2 linked regions of the Bacillus pumilus genome follow. Each later gene encodes a partner of the first gene's protein in a complex. Links are inferred from orthologs where the notes say so. Each region holds a gene or a part of one and is shown on either strand. Other genes may lie near its edges.

Region 1 (4,526 bases):
TGTCCCATTTCCAGATTTAATTCGATCTTGAATGGAAACAGTAAAGTACATATTCCCTGTATATGTACCACGGGTCACTTTCACAAAATAAGTTTCTGAAGTTGAAGTAACGTCACCAGTATTAGCAAAAATAAATGGTGTAATTGAATCAGGATTCATAACCTCGGACCCTGTAGTAGATTGTTTAGAATTATACACTTCTATTTTCATACCTGTATATTTCTTATCATATGAGCTTCGCACATAAACCCTTTCACCCTTATTGATCGTGAACTGATAATACGCTTCATTTTCACCTTCAGGTAAGATTGTCGTATCTGGACGACTATATTTCCAATAGCCCATTGAGCTTGCTGTGTTAGGACTGTTATTTCCTGTAATCGCTGCTTCTGCTGAATTAGGTGCAAAAAAACTAGTAACAAGCACTAATAATAATGCAGGTAATAAAAAACGTTTGAAGATAGTATTTGTCATATTTTAACCCTCCTTGTAATAATTACTATATCGGATCAAAACTAACAAATTTTAACTGAATTGCCGATATATTTAATAATCACTAATTTTTCAAAAAGGAGAATCTAAATGAATATTAATACGTCATACAGGACAGCTACTTCAAACACTCATAAAGAAATGGATTCGAAAAATCAATCAACTATTAAAAGTACAAATGAGACGATGACCGAAGCAGATAAACGAATGAAGATACTTGATGAGAAATATCAAAAAATTAATGAACAAAATAAAAGATTCAGTGATCCTCAAGACCACATATATAATAAGTATAGAAATCCATACTCCTCTTATTTCAGAAGTGATCTAACCAAGTCTGAAAGAGAAGCTGCGTACACTATGGAAATGAGTTGGGCAAGAAATAATAAGGGTGGGCAATATGACTTTAATGACGCCATCTTCCGTAACGAAAAACGGTACGATCCTACCCAAGAAAGCGTAGAAAAGAAAATATTCAACCGACAAAAGGTCAACGAACAATTGCAAGATTTGTTCTCTAAAAATGGTATAACCATTCCTAAGAACATGAATTTAACTTTTACCATCGACCCAAATCATTTCAAATTAGTGGTGGGTGGATCAACAGATGAATCGCTGACTAAACAAATAGAAGACCTATTAAATACAAGCAACAATACAAGAGAATTATTTTTCCATATTATGAAAAGTAGAAATGATGATTCTACTCAATTCACGCCTGATTCTCTTGCTAAATTCCACCTTGTGAATCAAATCAAAACGGTGACAGGCTACAATTTAAAAGACTTAAGTATTGTAAACGGTCAATTTGTAACCGATAAAGGGACGAATATTTTTGATATATACAAAGAAGATCTCCTGAAAAATCCATACACAGCAGAACATGCACGTATTGCCGCTTCACATTACGGAGCACAGCTGTTTGATCTAGCGAAAAACGGGTTTGATTCTATTCCCGATTTGGTGTTATCCATTGGTTATCAAAACGGGTCTTTACATGACATTGGGCAAAAAGAAAATTATGGAGTGAAGAAAACGATCGATTAACAACATGTGAACGGTAACAGATACAAATCCCATTAGCGGCAATGAAGGACTCTATAACAATTGATGTTACAGGGTCTTTTCTATTGAGATGCGTTGGTTGGCTGTTCAACGAAACATCCTCATGGTAATTTTGACTATAGTCGATGTTTTTCACTTTTTTATTGATGAAAATGTTAAAATGATGAGTAGCGTATTTTTTTATGAAAGGACGGTGCTTGGCATGACGGAACTTCTCGATGACCGGCTGCCGCCGCAAAATATAGAAGCCGAGCAGGCCGTATTAGGTGCTGTTTTTTTAGAACCATCTGCGCTTACGCTCGCTTCTGAAGTATTAATTCCAGAGGATTTCTATAGAATGTCGCATCAAAAGATTTACAATGCGATGCTTGTACTTGGTGATAGAGGGGAACCGGTCGATCTTGTTACGGTGACTTCTGAACTGGCCAATACAGATTTACTAGAAGAGGTAGGCGGGATTTCGTATTTAACCGATATTGCGAACTCTGTCCCAACTGCCGCAAACATTGAATACTATGCAAAAATTGTAGAAGAGAAATCAATTTTAAGACGTCTGATCCGTACGGCGACAACCATTGCACAGGATGGATACACGCGTGAGGATGAAGTAGAGGATCTGTTGAGTGATGCTGAAAAGACCATTATGGAAGTGGCGCAGCGTAAAAACTCAGGAGCCTTCCAAAACATTAAGGACGTGCTTGTTCAGATATATGATAATATTGAACAGCTTCATAACCGAAAAGGCGATATCACAGGGATTCCAACAGGTTTCTCCGAGCTTGACCGGATGACAGCTGGATTCCAGCGAAATGACTTAATTATTGTAGCGGCTCGTCCATCAGTAGGGAAAACAGCCTTCGCATTGAACATCGCACAAAATGTTGCGACCAAAACGGACGAAAGTGTCGCCATCTTTAGTTTAGAGATGGGGGCTGAGCAGCTCGTCATGCGTATGCTTTGTGCAGAGGGGAATATTAATGCACAGAACCTAAGAACCGGTAATCTGACAGAAGAGGACTGGGGCAAGTTGACAATGGCGATGGGCTCGCTATCAAATAGTGGGATTTTCATTGACGATACACCTGGAATCAGAGTAAGTGAAATTCGCTCGAAATGCCGCCGCTTGAAGCAAGAAAACGGTCTTGGCATGATCCTGATTGACTACTTACAGCTCATTCAAGGGAGCGGACGATCAAGCGATAACCGTCAGCAAGAGGTTTCTGAAATCTCTAGGGCATTAAAATCACTGGCAAGGGAGCTTGAAGTTCCAGTTATTGCTTTGTCTCAGCTTTCACGTGGAGTAGAGCAGCGTCAGGACAAACGTCCGATGATGTCTGATATTCGTGAATCAGGAAGTATTGAGCAGGATGCCGATATCGTGGCATTCCTTTATCGTGATGATTACTACGACAAAGAATCAGAGAATAAGAACATTATTGAAATCATTATTGCCAAACAACGTAACGGTCCAGTTGGTACAGTATCACTGGCGTTCGTCAAAGAATATAACAAATTCGTCAACCTGGAAAGAAGATTTGACGATGCGGGTGTTCCGCCCGGTGCTTAAAGCCCAGCTCAAGAAGCTGGGCTTTTTTTGATGGATCTACATCGAAAGAATGATTGAAAAACGGTCGAAATGAGGAGGAGAGAAAGACAAAGAAATCGTATACTAAAAGGAGAAAAGGAGTGATGACTGATGAAATTTCAACAGTTCGAAGCCGCTCAATTACGCATCGCACGCCCAACCGTCAACATGGAAGAGGTTGTGTCCTTTTATGAAGAAGGCTTAGGGCTCAAACGAATAGGCTCGTTTGATCAGCATGAAGGATATGACGGCGTCATGCTGGGACTTCCTCATCAGCATGTTCATCTAGAAATCACGAAGCATGAAGAAGAAGAAAGTCTGCCCTCCCCGCATCCAGAACAGCTTCTTGTGTTCTATATTCCAAATGCTGAGGAATTTCAGCAAATGAAAGAGAGGTTGATCTCATTTGGCGGACGGCAAGTCACCTCTACAAATCCATATTGGGAACGGGGAGGAGCAACCATTGAAGACCCAGATGGGTATCGCATTGTGCTCATGAACACAGATGGAATCACCCCCGTTTAAAAAAAGACTCCCATGCCCGGGAGTCTTTTCTGTTATGAACGAGGCGTGACGCGCAGTTTCAGTTCTTTCAGTCCATACATGCTGCTGCTTGTCATCGGAACGTAAGAAAGGAGCTCTAACGCCTCATATCGTTCGATTAAAGTCTTTATAGCTGTACATGCTTCAAGACGTGCGAGTGGTGCGCCAAGACAGAAATGGATGCCGTGCCCGAAACCAATATGAGGATTAGGATGGCGGTGTATATCGTATTCGTGTGCGTTTGAAAATTGACGCTCATCTCGGTTGGCGGAAGCAAGAAACACAATCACATTGTCTCCCTTTTTCAACACTTCTCCTCCAAGCTCTGTATCTTTTGTGACATAACGGACGATTGTAGGAGCTGGTGCACGAAAACGGACGGCCTCCTCCACTGCACGTGGGATGAGTTCAGGTGATTGGGCGAGCGCTTTATACGCACCCGGCTGTTCTAACAAGCTGAAGATCATATTGGAGATCAAGTTGGTAGTTGTTTCGTTGCCGGCTAAAAGAAGAAGATTACAAAATGGAATTAGTTCATCCGCTGACAGTTTGTCTCCATTCTCCTCCGCTTGAATAATGAGGGAAATCAAATCATCACCGAGGTTGTGACGTTTCTTTTCAATGGTGTCTGCAAAAAACGCCATCATGTCAGCTTCTCCTTTGTCACGTGTTTTCTGCCATTCAGCTACATCCTCCTCATTTTCACTTTTAGGCATGCTGACGAGAATATCTGACCATTCTTTAAAGGATTGTTTATGCTCTGACGGCACACCTAAAAGTTCTGCAATGACAATGACAGGAAGCGGATAAGAGATGTCTTGCACTAGGTCAATCTCTTTTT
Region 2 (3,732 bases), 1.5 Mb from region 1 along the record:
CTTTTGAGCATACGTAATTTCTTCTTTAGCAGATAACAAATTGACGCGTCCGATTTCTTTTAAGTACATACGAACAGGATCATTAATTTTGACACCTGGTGGTACGCTTAAATCATTTAGGTCAAATTCTTCTTCTGCTTTAGCCAACTGCTGAACATTTGGGTCTTCTGTCTCTTCGTTCTCACTAATGAGCTCTACACCCTGTTCGCCTAAATATTCATAGTATTCATCCATTTGGTCTGATTCAATTTCAAAGCTAGACATACGCTCTGCAATTTCTTCGTATGTTAAAACGCCCCGTTTTTTACCCGTTTCAGTGAGCTTATCTCTCACCTGTTCAAAGGTTAATTCAGTTTCGGTTTCGTGGGCTTGTTTATCAGCCATTATGGATCCCTCCTTCCAAAGCTTGCAACGAATTCTAAAGTAACTTGCGATTTGCTTCCGCTCTGCTTTTCTCTCTTTATCAAACAGATGAGCAAATAGGAATAAAATAAAAAATGATGAAGGCAAGATGCTTGCGGTCTTATGCTCCTCCCGTAAAGGATTCATTGCCAGCCGTAAGTCTTGTCATAAATATTAGACGTTTTACTTCAGCGAACGGTTCAACTGAACAATTTCTTTTGCAAGTGTTGCCGCTTTGAAGAAATCTTTTTGCCTCTCCGCTTCTGCACGTTCTAGTTCTTTTTCCTTTATCATTGACAAATTCCGATGATTCAACACTTTTTTTACATAATCACTTAATTCAGCTTCACTTAGTTCGTCTCCAACTTGAATCATGAATATATCCGTCAGAAGCTGATTGATGATATCATCTTCTATACGGTTCATCAGGTGCTGCGGCGTTGGTTCTTTGCCTTCTTCATACAAAGCATAAATGTACGTGGCCAGCGCCCTGTGAGAATCTATATTAAATTCAATCCCTACTCTGTCAAGTACTTTTCGGATCACGTCATCGCTTTTTAACATATGAGCAAGCAGCATTCGCTCTGCATTTTCATATGCTGGCCGCAGACGCTTTCTTCGTACCTGTGTTGACAGATGTGCACGCCGTTTTTCAAGCCCGCTTTCTTCCTGCGTGCTTTTGTCTTCTTGACGCTGCTGTTTTTCAAACAGCTCCAGTTGTTCCTTTAATGAATCAAGTGAGATCGAGAACTCTCCAGCAAGCTGTTTCATGTAAATCTCTTGTTCCAAGGAACCGTTTAATCGGCTAATTTCTCGGAGTACCTGCTTCATATAAGTAAGCCGGTCTCCTTCATCAGATAAATTCTTTCCCCTACGGAAAAAGTTCATCTTAAAAGTCATTAATGTCACACTTGCATCTATGATGTCATTCCTAAATTTCTCGCCACCATATTTACGAATGTAATCATCTGGATCAAGTCCATCTGGTATCATGGCAACGCGAACTTTACATCCTCTTTTTCCAAGCAAATCTGATGCTTTCATGGTGGCTTCATAACCGGCCGTGTCAGAGTCATAGCAAAGAATGATCTCTTCTACGTTCCGTCTGAGAAGTTTTACGTGCTCTTCTGTTAGAGACGTACCCATTGTTGCAACACTTTCGCCGACACCTGATGTGACAGCTGAAATGACGTCAGCAAATCCTTCGAAAAGAACCGCCCGTTCGCGTTTTCGAATATGCATACGCGCGTCATGAAAGTGATAAAGCAGCTTACTTTTATGAAAAAGTGGCGTTTCAGGACTATTCATATACTTAGGCTGCTGATCACCAAGCGATCTTCCGGAAAAAGCGATGACTGTCCCGTGATGATCATGAATGGGAAACATCACACGATCCCTAAAGCGGTCAAAAAAGCCTGTTCCGTTTTCACGTTGAATCAAAAGACCGGCCTTCTCCATCATCACAGGATCAAACCCTCGCTTTTCTAAAAACTTGGTCACGAAATCCCAAGAGTCAAGAGCATATCCGATCTCAAACTTGGCAATTGTTTCATCTGTAAAGCCTCTCGCCCGTAAATAATCGAGTGCATTTTGACCTTCCTTTGTATTTACCAGCAAATGGTGGTAAAATTTCTTAAGAAGCTCATGCGCTTCAATCATTTTATGATCTGCAGTGTCCTCTTGCTGTGAGGAGATGATCTGAGCATTTGCTACATGATCAGGCAAATCAATATGGTACTTATCAGCAATATGTGAAACGGCTTCAATAAATGAGTAGCCTTCCATTTGTCTGAGGAACGAAAATACATTACCTCCTGCACCACAGCCAAAACAATGGAAGATTTGCTTATCTGCTGAAACAGAGAATGAAGGAGTATTTTCACCATGGAATGGACAAAGACCGAAATAATTTCGACCTTGCTTTCTAAGCTGTACGTATTCTCCAATCACTTCGACAATGTCTGCGTTTTTTTGGATTTGCTCCAAAAGTTCATCTGGTATACGTTTGCTCATCCTAATAACACTCCGTCGTACATTATTCGCCTTTTAATTCAAAAATCCTTCATGATTCGACAGGATTTTTTGTAGTTGCGTAATAAATCGCTTTTTATCCTCTTCTAAAAGCTTTTTGGGACCTTTTCCATATACACCTTTTCTTCGCTGTTTACTGGAAACATGTCTGCGTTCCAAATCAAAATCAATTGTTTCGTTTGTGTACATCCGTCCTCTTTCAGACAGTACAATGACCTGTCTTGGAAGCAGTAAGGAGGCAAGACCAATGTCTTGGGTGACGACAATATCATGCGCTGAAGCTGAGTTCGCAATGACTAAATCCGCTGCTTCCTTATGTGTATCTACAAACCGCCAATCTTCAAGTGGAGATCTTTTGGTTTGAAAATGCTCATATGAAGCAATGAACGTCACAGGTACTTGAAATTGAGATGCGACAGAAAGGATTTCGTCTTTTACAGGACAAGCATCTGCATCGACATAAATCGTCCTCTCTTGTTTATGTTCATTCAGGTGACTAATTCTCCATCCCTCCACCTTATTCCTGCTTTAGAGAAGCAAAAAGACCATACTTTTCCCCCATATAGCAAACAACAGTAAAACTCATTTTGTCGAAAAGTTATGTTCAGAATCACTTGACTTCTGCCAATATTAGTTTATTCGTTCTTGACTTAACTTAAACCTAAAATCAATCATTTTATCACAATTTTTTATTATAATACAAATGCAGCAAATATGCCATTGTTTTTGTTTACCCGTTTCCCACCATAGGAAAAACCCAGGAGGAGCATCCTGAGTTTATTCGGAACCTCTTTTGGTCAGCATTTGATGAATGACATTTGCCGTTTCTTCAACTGCTTTATTCGATACATCAACAACTTGACAGTCAATGCGGTCCACCACTTTTTCAAAATACTCTAGCTCTTCTTTAATCCGTTCAATGTTCGCATAAATCGCGCGATCATTTAAACCTAGAGATTTCAAACGCTCTTTACGAATATGATTTAGTTTGTCTGGACTGATTTTCAGACCGATGCATTTCTTTGGATCAACTGAAAATAACTCCTCTGGCGGATCTACTTCAGGAACAATTGGAACGTTTGCTACCTTCAGCCGTTTATGCGCCAAGTATTGAGATAGTGGTGTCTTAGATGTGCGTGATACACCGATGAGCACAATATCAGCCTTTAGAATGCCTCTTGGGTCTCTGCCGTCATCATACTTCACTGCGAACTCAATGGCTTCAACCTTTTTAAAATAATCCTCATCTAATTGACGTACACGCCCCGGCTCATGTTTCGCTTCATTTCCATAAGCAGT

Evidence for each region.
Region 2: the proteins of dnaB (region 1) and dnaG are in contact, whole or in part, in a crystal structure (PDB 2R6A), measured with the Geobacillus stearothermophilus proteins. The link is inferred for Bacillus pumilus from one-to-one orthologs. Residues at the interface, in WP_033016901.1 of Geobacillus stearothermophilus: Ser13, Glu15, Ala16, Gln18, Glu91, Leu92, Asp94, Ala95, Val96, Pro97, Thr98, Ala99, Ala100, Asn101, Tyr104, Tyr105, Ile108; in WP_049624496.1 of Geobacillus stearothermophilus: Lys456, Leu457, Leu458, Pro459, Ala460, Asn463, Ala464, Leu467, Leu535, Leu536, Ile537, Ala538, Gln544, Glu545, Asp548, Tyr549, His552.

The regions. Positions count from the first base shown.
Region 1 is NZ_LT906438.1:3,800,916-3,805,441, reverse strand. The notes cover bases 948-3,941. They hold dnaB (replicative DNA helicase), read left to right. Parts: upstream 948-1,759; coding sequence 1,760-3,124; downstream 3,125-3,941. Other genes in these bases: CKW02_RS19850 (cytochrome P450), read right to left, coding at 3,700-3,941; CKW02_RS19855 (VOC family protein), read left to right, coding at 3,254-3,667; CKW02_RS19865 (DUF4885 family protein), read left to right, coding at 948-1,539. In the rest of the region: CKW02_RS19870 (hypothetical protein), read right to left, coding at 1-474; more of CKW02_RS19865, read left to right, coding at 583-947; more of CKW02_RS19850, read right to left, coding at 3,942-4,526. UniProt on the Escherichia coli protein: The main replicative DNA helicase, it participates in initiation and elongation during chromosome replication. Travels ahead of the DNA replisome, separating dsDNA into templates for DNA synthesis.
Region 2 is NZ_LT906438.1:2,267,838-2,271,569, forward strand. Bases 1-2,967 are described here. They hold dnaG (DNA primase), read right to left. Parts: upstream 2,416-2,967; coding sequence 586-2,415; downstream 1-585. Other genes in these bases: rpoD (RNA polymerase sigma factor RpoD), read right to left, coding at 1-384; CKW02_RS11640 (YaiI/YqxD family protein), read right to left, coding at 2,449-2,949. Also shown: CKW02_RS11645 (pyruvate, water dikinase regulatory protein), read right to left, coding at 3,211-3,732. UniProt on the Escherichia coli protein: RNA polymerase that catalyzes the synthesis of short RNA molecules used as primers for DNA polymerase during DNA replication.